DNA from 2 places in the Paraburkholderia sp. RAU2J genome. Region 1 is predicted to be linked to the other one. Evidence: riboswitches for the same ligand, from Rfam matches in the RefSeq annotation. Region 1 holds a riboswitch; the other holds the start of a gene.
The links. Region 1 has a riboswitch for cobalamin ahead of B0G69_RS19985 (CbtB-domain containing protein). Riboswitches for the same ligand answer to the same signal wherever they lie in the genome.

Region 1 (5,321 bases):
TTTCGCCGACCGAGACCAGCTCGGCGCGGGTTTCGGAGAGCGTGATGTACAGGCCGGTCTGGCCTTCCTCGGCGCCCTTGAGTAGGAATTGCAAGGCCAAGGTGGTTTTACCTGTACCCGGTTCGCCTTCCACGAGATACATACGGTTGGGTGTGAGACCTCCCCCCAGAATGTTGTCGATTCCTTCGATACCGCTGGAAAGGCGGGCCGGGGTGTCGGCGGCAATTTTGTTTGACATGGCGTAGCGGTGTGCGTCGGTTTGGGTGGCGGAATTCTCTGGGCCGGTACGGCGGGCACGCAAGTTGTGTGCCATTGGTGCGGAGAGCGGGTTGCTGCGCGGGAGGGATGTACGCGGGAGGGATATACGCGGGCGGCGCGCATGACGCGTGACCCGCCAATGGGCACGGAGCGTGCTGCCGCGTTGAACTCAGGCTGGGAATGCGTCAATGCCGTCCGCCAGGCCTCTTTTCAACAGACTGCCGCCGATATGAACCACTTCCGATTGCTTGCCGCTGTCTATGCCGCTGCATCGCTCGGCGCGTTATTGCCGGGTGCCGCCTATGCCGACGATACGCCCAGCCCGTGCGCCACGCTCAAACGGATCGTGTCGGCCGCGCCCGACGGTCTTGCGTCGTTGACGCCGGAAGACGGCAAAGGCGTTGCGCAACCCTATGGCGACGACGCGCAATGTTCCGCGAGTCATCGCAGTTTCCAATGCACGTGGACGCCGCATGGCGATGCCGCCTCGAAGCTGGACGCGCTGCAAGCCGTGGCGGCGGATATCGCATCCTGTTTGCCGGACGCGACGCATGATCAGAATTCGCCGGGGCGCCAGCACTTTTATCTGGGCGCGAAGGGCAGGCGGACCGATATCACGCTGACGCCGGCGGGGGCGAACAGTTTGCGTCTGGTTGTGTCGGGACAGTGAGGGAGCGGCGCTCGGACGGCTGGCGGTTACGACTGGATGCGGCTAGAGCGAGGCCGGCCGCCATGTCCAGCCACGCTGCGAATACCGCAACTCGACCATCGAGAGCGGCGTAATCTCGATGCGCGGAAACACCGTGGGCGATGCCCCAATCGCATATACGATCGCGGCCCGCAGCAGCGGCGCGTGTGTCACGGCGACGACCGTGTGTGCGCGGGTCGATGCGGCGCTCGTCTTTCCATTGGTTGTTCCGCCGCCAGTTTCATCCGGCGTGCCGAGCGCGTCGAGCCACTGTCCCATTCGCGTGACTAGCTGACTGAACGATTCGCCGCCGGGTGGCGCGGCGTAGGGGTCAAGCGTCCATGCGGCCAGCTCTTGCGGCGCTTCGATGGCGAGATCGGCAAGGCGCCTTCCCTGCCAGTTGCCATAGTTGATATCCGCCAGCGCGGCGTCGACGGTCGCGGCGAGGCCCAGCGCCGACGCCGTCTCGCGTGCACAAGTGGCCGGGCTGACAAAGGTGGCCGCGTCGCCGGAAAGCGCAGCACGCAAACGTGCCGCATGGGCTTTGACTTCGGCGAGGCCGCGCGCGTCCAGCGGATCGTCGGCGGGAAAGCGGCCTGCGCGTTGCGCGGCGGTCGATGCGGGGCTCAGCAGTAACAGTCGCATGTCCATTCCGTTCGTTTCCCTCGATGCCGTGCCGACACGCAACGCCGGCCCGCATCGTGCGGCCTCCGACGTTCACGAAGGCCGAAGTTTAGCGCGTAGAATAACGGGGCTGCGAAGCACGGAAGCCGGTGAGAGCCCGGCGCGGTCGCGCCACTGTAATCGGCACCACTAGCCGAAAGCCAGACCTGAGCTTCGCACCATCCCTCTGCAATCGACTTTCGGGGCGCGCTACCCCAGGAGATGTCCTCATGACCGAAGCTGTTTTCGATTCCGCTTCCCAACCCGTCGCCCAACCCACGCCGATTCCGCTGCGCGAGTTGCTGCCGTGGGTCGTGTTCGGCGGCTTGTTGCTATTGCTCGCGCTTTACTTCGTCGGTGCGGAACAGGGCGCCACGTCGCTGGTGCCCGGCATGTACGTGCATGAATTCGTGCACGACGGCCGCCATCTGCTTGGCTTTCCTTGCCACTAACGGAGTCGGACATGGTTGGTAAATTGTTGGTGCGCGGGATGCTCGCAGGCATCGCCGCGGGACTGCTCACGTTCGGCTTCGCCGGAATGGTCGGCGAGCCGCAGGTCGATCAGGCGATTTCGTTCGAAGAAAAGGCCGAGGCTGCGCATGGCGATGCGCCTGAACCCGAACTCGTGAGCCGCGACACGCAAGCGGGCCTGGGCTTGCTGACGGGCGTGGTGACGTATGGGGCGGCGTTCGGCGGCCTGTTCTCGCTGGTGTTCGCCTACGCGTATGGACGAGTGGGCGCGATGAGCGCGCGCGCGTTATCTGCATGGCTCGCGCTGGGCGCGTTCATTGCACTGGTGATCGTGCCGAACATCAAGTACCCGGCGAATCCGCCGTCAGTCGGCGACCCCGAGACGATCGGCATGCGCACGGGGCTGTTCTTCCTGATGATCGCAATCTCGCTGACGGCGATGGTGTTCTCGCTGAAAGTCCGGCGGCGCGCGGTGATGAAGCTCGGCGCATGGAACGGCTCGATTGTCGCGGGACTGGTGTTCGTTGCGATCATCGCAGCGGTGCAACTGTCGATGCCGGTCATCAACGAAGTGCCGGCGGCTTTCCCTGCCGTGCTGCTGTGGAAGTTCCGCGTCGCGGCGATTGGCATGCAGGTGATCATGTGGACGACGATCGGACTGCTGTTCGGCGCGCTGGTCGAGCGCGGCGCTTTTATGCGCGTGAATGGGGGCGCGGTAACCAGGTCGGCTTGACCTTGGCCGAGACGGGCGTGACCACGAAGATGGCCGCGCCCGGCGCGCAACGCGCGAGAAAGGCTTTACATCAAGGACTTGGCGCGGTTGTGGGAAGGTTATCCACAGGCTTGCGCACTTTTTCTGTGGACAAGTTTCGCGGGACGGCTCTGGTCTCCTGTATAGATGCGTGGCCGCAAAGCGAGTTCATCGGACTCTGCGCGACTCCCTGTCTGGTAGGAGGAATATCCGACCGTGCGACGGACACGTCCGCTCCCGCTCCATCCCATCTAGTATCCGCACTCTCTATTAGTCGCTCGCTGGCTTTGCTCGATGCGTCATATTAAATCGGACGACTAACTAACTTGTCGCCATCTTCAAAGTCCTTCTTTTCTGCGCTTCTCAACTTTTCGAAAATAATTGCATCGAAGGGGTTGACGGGGTGCGGGCCGCATCGCATAATTCGCCTCCCGTTAGATGACGGACGCGAAGAAAGCAGAGCTTCTGAGCGAATGATCTTTAAAAATTAACAGCCGATAAGTGTGGGCGCTTGATGCGGGACGCGACGGTGGATTCTGCGGAGTCTGCCGTAAAAGCGGAAGTATCAAGTCTCACACAGTAATGAAAGGAAGGTTTGGCCATCGGGAGATGGTCGGACGCTTCGTCAGTACGTTGAGTGAGCGACCGGTTTCGAAAGAGACCGAAAAACAGTAACAGGTTTGAACTGAAGAGTTTGATCCTGGCTCAGATTGAACGCTGGCGGCATGCCTTACACATGCAAGTCGGACGGCAGCACGGACTTCGGTCTGGTGGCGAGTGGCGAACGGGTGAGTAATACATCGGAACGTGTCCTGGAGTGGGGGATAGCCCGGCGAAAGCCGGATTAATACCGCATACGCTCTGCGGAGGAAAGCGGGGGATCTTTCGGGACCTCGCGCTCAAGGGGCGGCCGATGGCAGATTAGCTAGTTGGTGGGGTAAAGGCCTACCAAGGCGACGATCTGTAGCTGGTCTGAGAGGACGACCAGCCACACTGGGACTGAGACACGGCCCAGACTCCTACGGGAGGCAGCAGTGGGGAATTTTGGACAATGGGCGCAAGCCTGATCCAGCAATGCCGCGTGTGTGAAGAAGGCCTTCGGGTTGTAAAGCACTTTTGTCCGGAAAGAAATCCTTTGGGCGAATACCCTGGGGGGATGACGGTACCGGAAGAATAAGCACCGGCTAACTACGTGCCAGCAGCCGCGGTAATACGTAGGGTGCAAGCGTTAATCGGAATTACTGGGCGTAAAGCGTGCGCAGGCGGTTCGCTAAGACAGATGTGAAATCCCCGGGCTTAACCTGGGAACTGCATTTGTGACTGGCGGGCTAGAGTATGGCAGAGGGGGGTAGAATTCCACGTGTAGCAGTGAAATGCGTAGAGATGTGGAGGAATACCGATGGCGAAGGCAGCCCCCTGGGCCAATACTGACGCTCATGCACGAAAGCGTGGGGAGCAAACAGGATTAGATACCCTGGTAGTCCACGCCCTAAACGATGTCAACTAGTTGTCGGGTCTTCATTGACTTGGTAACGTAGCTAACGCGTGAAGTTGACCGCCTGGGGAGTACGGTCGCAAGATTAAAACTCAAAGGAATTGACGGGGACCCGCACAAGCGGTGGATGATGTGGATTAATTCGATGCAACGCGAAAAACCTTACCTACCCTTGACATGTATGGAACCTGGCCGAGAGGCCGGGGTGCCCGAAAGGGAGCCATAACACAGGTGCTGCATGGCTGTCGTCAGCTCGTGTCGTGAGATGTTGGGTTAAGTCCCGCAACGAGCGCAACCCTTGTCCCTAGTTGCTACGCAAGAGCACTCCAGGGAGACTGCCGGTGACAAACCGGAGGAAGGTGGGGATGACGTCAAGTCCTCATGGCCCTTATGGGTAGGGCTTCACACGTCATACAATGGTCGGAACAGAGGGTTGCCAAGCCGCGAGGTGGAGCCAATCCCAGAAAACCGATCGTAGTCCGGATCGCACTCTGCAACTCGGGTGCGTGAAGCTGGAATCGCTAGTAATCGCGGATCAGCATGCCGCGGTGAATACGTTCCCGGGTCTTGTACACACCGCCCGTCACACCATGGGAGTGGGTTTCACCAGAAGTAGGTAGCCTAACCGCAAGGAGGGCGCTTACCACGGTGGGATTCATGACTGGGGTGAAGTCGTAACAAGGTAGCCGTATCGGAAGGTGCGGCTGGATCACCTCCTTTCTCGAGCTAAGCGCGTCAGAAGTGTTGAGCGCTCACGCTTATCGGCTGTGAAAAAGACAGACTCAGGGGTCTGTAGCTCAGCCGGTTAGAGCACCGTCTTGATAAGGCGGGGGTCGATGGTTCGAATCCATCCAGACCCACCAAAGTCTTGTCTGGTGAGCTGACCGGCTAAAAACCTCTGGGGTATCTGCATGACTGGGGGATTAGCTCAGCTGGGAGAGCACCTGCTTTGCAAGCAGGGGGTCGTCGGTTCGATCCCGTCATCCTCCACCAAT
Region 2 (5,321 bases), 1.1 Mb from region 1:
TTTTGCAGGGCGGCGTATCGGGTCGCGAGGTCGCCTTGTGCATGTGCAAGGTCAGCCACGGCAGCGTCCGCGGCTGCCTGTCCTTCATCAAGGTCAACGACGGTGGCAGCGCCTAGCGAGAATGTTCGTTGTGTGAGCGCCAGTTGTTCAGCGACTGAACGCTGATGCTCCTGGGCCAGCAGGAAAGTGTCCTTAGCGCCCAGCGCGTCGAAGTATGCCTGCGACACACGAAGTGTCGCATCCTGTTTTGCACTTGCGAAGGCGAGGCCGGACGCCATCACGGATAGCCTGCTTTGCTGATAGATTTGCCAGTCGTCCCACTTGAAAACAGACTGGTTCAGCGACAGCGTTGACCCGACCGTCGAATAGCCGGCCGCAGGCTGGCCGGGAACATTGACGGTGTTCCTGAATGTGGATTCCGTAAAGGAAAGATGAGGCAGTAGCGCGCCGCGCGCCTCGGGTTCCTTTTCAAGTCCTGCCCGATAGGCCGCTTCGGCGCTCGCAAGTTTGGCGTCGTTGGAGAATGCGTCGTCAGCCAGTTGCAGCAGGCCTGCCGCATACGTTGGCACGCCGCCAGACAGTAGCGTGAGGAGGCCGAGCAAAAGCGCACGGTTTTTCGACAGACGCGCGGTCTGTCTGGCCAGACGACGTCGTGGACAATTCCTGTTGAGCATCACAGGCTCACGGCGTCGCTGATTTGATTCGTTGGCATTCGCTAAATTTCCTCCTGGACAATGGATCCAAGAGGCTACTGCTGCGTCCCCTTTTTGGAAGTCGGACGAATCTGAAATGTAAATGCCGATGTTGTCGAAGCCGAGAAGAGTCCGGGAGTTGTCTTGCGTCCGGTAATTGTGAAACCGGAAAATCGTCCGCCGTCCCTCAACTGGCCTCGCCGGGCAGACGATGACGAGTGATGTACTTTCCCGCTGGGAATCCGGCCCGCTGTGACGTTCGCGCGTGTCTGGTGACCCAGCTTCATAACCGCCGCCAATGGCAAGTGGTCTTTACGAATTCCCCCAGACGGCCGGGGTTCTTTCCGCAAACATCCCGCAACTTCCCCACTCGCTCCCCACGGCAATGTAGTCGCCCCGCAGGGCTCCAGCGCATCTGGCTGGAACCCTTGCCTGACAAGGCTTCCAAGGGATAGGGGTTTTCACGTAAATGCCCGTTGCGGGGACAGCACAGGTTGAGCACATGACGCGCTGCCTGTTTCCCGTTTAACTGCACACGCGAACGCATGTGCGGGCACCAAACGCGCGCATACGACAGCACATGGCACCCCGTCCGATAAGCGCTTGCGGCCGGCGTTTCCTTGACGGCGCGGAGCCGCCGGCCTACACTCGCACGCACTTTGGTGCTCGTGTGCGCGCTCGTGCGCATGCAGTTAAACGGGAAACAGGGTGCCCGCCTGCATTGGACCGGGTCAACCTGTGCTGCCCCCGCAACGGTAAGCGAAAAGTGGCGTCGACTGGATTGACCGACGCTGCGGAGCCGGCTTCGATGTCCACGCGCAAGGCCGCGTCGGCATATCACCACTGGGCGAGAAATCACTCGTCCGGGAAGGGGAAGCGGCGCTTTCGCCAGCCCGGATACCGGCCAGAATACGCAGGATGCCCGTCGCGGGGATGCGACGGCGCGTTATTGACCTCACACCCGCTTTCTGTTTACCGTTGTCGCGGCGACGCCGCCGTTCGTCCCCGTGTGTTGTGATCGAGCCGGCTTTGGCAGCGCGTGCGCCTCGTGCGTGTCCGCTCGGCCGGCCCATGCAGACAGACGCGCGAACGTACCGGCGGCCCCGTGCAACGCCTACGGATGGACCACACGATGCAAACTCAAATGCGCAAGATCCCCGTCACCATCGTCACGGGTTTTCTCGGCAGCGGCAAGACCACGCTGCTGCGGCATATTCTTCAGCATGCGGGCGGCAAGCGCATTGCGGTGATCGTCAACGAGTTCGGCGAGCTCGGCATCGACGGCGAAATCCTCAAAGGCTGCGGCGTCGGTTGCGATGAAAACGGCGTCGAAACCGAAGGGCAACTGTATGAACTCGCGAACGGCTGCCTGTGCTGCACCGTGCAGGAAGAGTTCTTTCCCGTGATGGAAAAGCTCGTCGAGCGCCGCGAGCAGATCGATCACGTGCTGATCGAAACCTCCGGTCTCGCGTTGCCCAAGCCGCTGGTGCAGGCGTTCAACTGGCCGCAGATCAGGAACAGCTTCACCGTCGATGCGGTCGTCACGGTCGTCGACGGCCCGGCTGCCGCCAGCGGCCAGTTCGCCGACAATCCCGTGGCCGTCGACGCGCAGCGCAAGGCCGATCCGAATCTCGATCACGAGTCGCCGCTGCACGAACTGTTCGAAGATCAACTCTCGTCGGCCGACCTCGTGATCCTGAACAAGACGGACCTGCTCGACGACGCGCAGCAAGGCGCGCTCGAAGCGGTGATCCGCGAAGAGATTGCGCCGCAGGTGAAGATCGTGCGCGCGCAAATGGGCCAGCTCGATCTGCATACGCTGCTGGGTCTCGAAGCGGCATCGGAAGAAACGATCCACTTGCGCCACGATCATCACGGTTCCGCCGAGGATGCCGATCACCACCATGACGAATTCGATTCGGTGGTGGTGCAGGCGAGCGCGCCGTCGCGCGAAGCGGTGATCGCCGCGCTGCAAGCGCTCGTCGAAGCGAACACGATTTACCGCGTGAAAGGCTTCGCCGCATTGCCGGGCGCACGGATGCGTCTCGTGATCCAGGGGGTGGGCCGGCGCTTCGACAGCTATTTCGATCGACGCTGGCAGCCCGGCGAAGGGACGCAAAGCCGCTTCGTGCTGATCGGCGAAGATCTCGACCAGACCGCGTTGCAACGCGCGTTCGACGCGGCGCTCGGCGTCGTGTCGTCGAGCGCCGCGGCCAGCGAGGCGTAAGCACTCATGCATCTGCTGCGCACGACGCCGGGCGGTTTCGTCGACGATACGCAGGGCGTGATCCGTATCGATCAGCAGCCCGCCGACATCGTCGTGCTCAGTTCCGCCGACACCACGCTGTCGCTGCTCGCGAGTGTGTTTCCGCGGCTGGGCGAGGGCTTCCCCAGCGTGCGGCTCGCGAACGTCACGTATCTGCGGCAACCGGCCTCGGTCGATTTCTATCTCGAGGATGTGCTGCAGCACGCGCGCGTGGTGGTGGTCGATCACCTGGGCGGCGAAGCGTATTGGCCGTACGGCATCGAGCAGGTGGTCGCGCTGGCGGAGCGCAAACAGCAGACGCTCGCGATGTTTTCCGGCGACTTGCAGGAAGATCCGAACCTGCTCGCGCGCAGCACCGCCGACGCCGATCTGTGTCATCAGCTCTGGCGCTATCTGCGTGAAGGCGGGCCGCAAAACGCCGAGGCGTTTTTGCGCTGCATCGCGCACCGCGCGTTCGGCTGGGGGCGCGAGCCTGCGCCGCCGCGCGCGTTGCCGGCCGCCGCGCTCTATCATCCGCGGCACGACGTGCCGAGCGTCGCCGACTGGCAGGCGCGCTGGCAAGCCGGCGCGCCGATCGCGGCGATCCTGTTCTACAAGGCGCATCTGCAGGCGGCCAACACGGCGGTGTTCGACGCGCTGATCGACGCGCTCGAAGCGCAGGGCCTCAATCCGTTGCCGATCGCGATCACGTCGCTGAAAGATGCGATGAGCCGCGACGTCGTGCAGACGCTATGCGCGCAACACGAGGTCGCGCTGGTGTTGAACACGACGGCCTTCGCCGCGTCCGCGATCGACGACCCCGCGCCGCTCGCGCTGGCCGGCGACGCGCCGGTGTTCCAGGTGATTTTGAGCGGCGGCAATCGCGACGACTGGCTCAAGGACAACCACGGCCTCAATTCGCGCGATATCGCCATGCATATCGCGCTGCCGGAAGTGGACGGGCGCATCATCACGCGCGCGATCAGTTTCAAGGGGCTCGCGTATCGCTGTGTGCACACCCAGGTCGACGTGGTGCGTTATCAGCCGGACCTCGAACGTGTGGGCTTTCTCGCCGAACTGAGCCGGCGCTGGTGCCGTCTGCGTTCACTCGATAACGCGGACAAAAAACTCGCGCTGATTCTCGCCAACTATCCGATGAGCGAAGGGCGCATCGGCAATGGTGTGGGACTCGACACACCGGCGTCGGTGGTCGGCATGCTGGCGATGCTGCGCGACGAGGGCTATCGTCTCGCGGACGAATTGCTCGCCGATGGCGATGCGCTGCTGAAGAAGCTCACGCAAGGCGTAACCAACGATCCGGTGATGCGCGATCTGCGGCCCGCGCTGCAAAGCCTCGCGCTCGACGACTATCTCGCACATTTCAACGCGCTGCCCGCCGGCGCGCGTCAAGCACTGAATGCGCGCTGGGGCACGCCCGAGCAGGATCCGACGCTGCGGCGCGGCCGCTTCATGATCGCGGGCTGGCGGTGTGGGCAGGTGTTCGTCGGCATCCAGCCTGCGCGTTCGCGCGAGCAAGGCGACTATGCGAGCTATCACGACGCCGATCTGGTGCCGCCGCATGCCTACCTCGCGTTCTATTTCTGGCTGCGTCACCAGTTCGCTATCGACGCGGTCGTGCATGTCGGCAAGCACGGCAATCTCGAATGGCTGCCAGGCAAGAGCGTCGCGTTGAGCAACGCATGCTGGCCCGATCTGATCCTCGGGCCAATGCCGCATCTGTATCCGTTCATCGTCAACGATCCGGGCGAGGGCAGCCAGGCCAAGCGGCGCGCCCAGGCGGTCATCATCGATCACCTGATGCCGCCGCTCACGCGCGCCGAAAGTTATGGGCCGTTGCAGGATCTTGAGCGTCAGGTCGACGAATACTATGAAGCGCTGATGGTCGATCCACGCCGCTCGAAGCTGCTACGGCGCAGCATTCTGGCGACGATCGTCGAGCACAAGCTGCATGAGGAGCTGAGTCTCGCGGAGCCGAGCGGCGAGGATGACGAGGACGCGCTGCTCACGCGCGTCGACGCGTGGCTGTGCGAACTGAAGGAAGCGCAGATTCGCGATGGCTTGCATACGTTCGGGCAATCGCCCGACGGCGTGCAACGGCGTGACACGTTGCTGGCGTTGGGGCGCTTTCCTGTCGGCGACGGGCAAGGCGCTAAAGCCGGCTTGATCGACGCATTGGCGCGCGATCTGCGGATAGATCATCTGTTCGATCCGCTGTCGGTGGATTGGTCGGCGGTGTGGGACGGCCCGCGTCCGGATGTGTTGCAGCAGGTGAGCGATGCGCCGTGGCGGCATGGCGGCGACACGCGCGAACGGCTCGAGTTGCTGGCGGCGGACATGTTGAGCGGCGTGTGCGGCGACCGGGG

Region 2: another riboswitch for cobalamin. It lies ahead of cobW (cobalamin biosynthesis protein CobW); the one in region 1 lies ahead of B0G69_RS19985 (CbtB-domain containing protein).

What each region holds. Positions count from the first base shown of each region.
Region 1 is NZ_RBXG01000002.1:569,097-574,417, forward strand. It holds gene B0G69_RS19970 (ATPase domain-containing protein) at 1-238, opposite strand, end outside; gene B0G69_RS19975 (hypothetical protein) at 488-928, shown strand; gene B0G69_RS19980 (histidine phosphatase family protein) at 971-1,597, opposite strand; cobalamin riboswitch at 1,661-1,799, shown strand; gene B0G69_RS19985 (CbtB-domain containing protein) at 1,840-2,061, shown strand; gene B0G69_RS19990 (CbtA family protein) at 2,073-2,813, shown strand; rRNA gene B0G69_RS19995 (16S ribosomal RNA) at 3,514-5,046, shown strand; tRNA gene B0G69_RS20000 (tRNA-Ile) at 5,113-5,189, shown strand; tRNA gene B0G69_RS20005 (tRNA-Ala) at 5,244-5,319, shown strand.
Region 2 is NZ_RBXG01000002.1:1,623,518-1,628,838, forward strand. It holds gene B0G69_RS24775 (TolC family outer membrane protein) at 1-674, opposite strand, end outside; cobalamin riboswitch at 1,336-1,616, shown strand; gene cobW (cobalamin biosynthesis protein CobW) at 1,825-2,919, shown strand; gene cobN (cobaltochelatase subunit CobN) at 2,926-5,321, shown strand, end outside.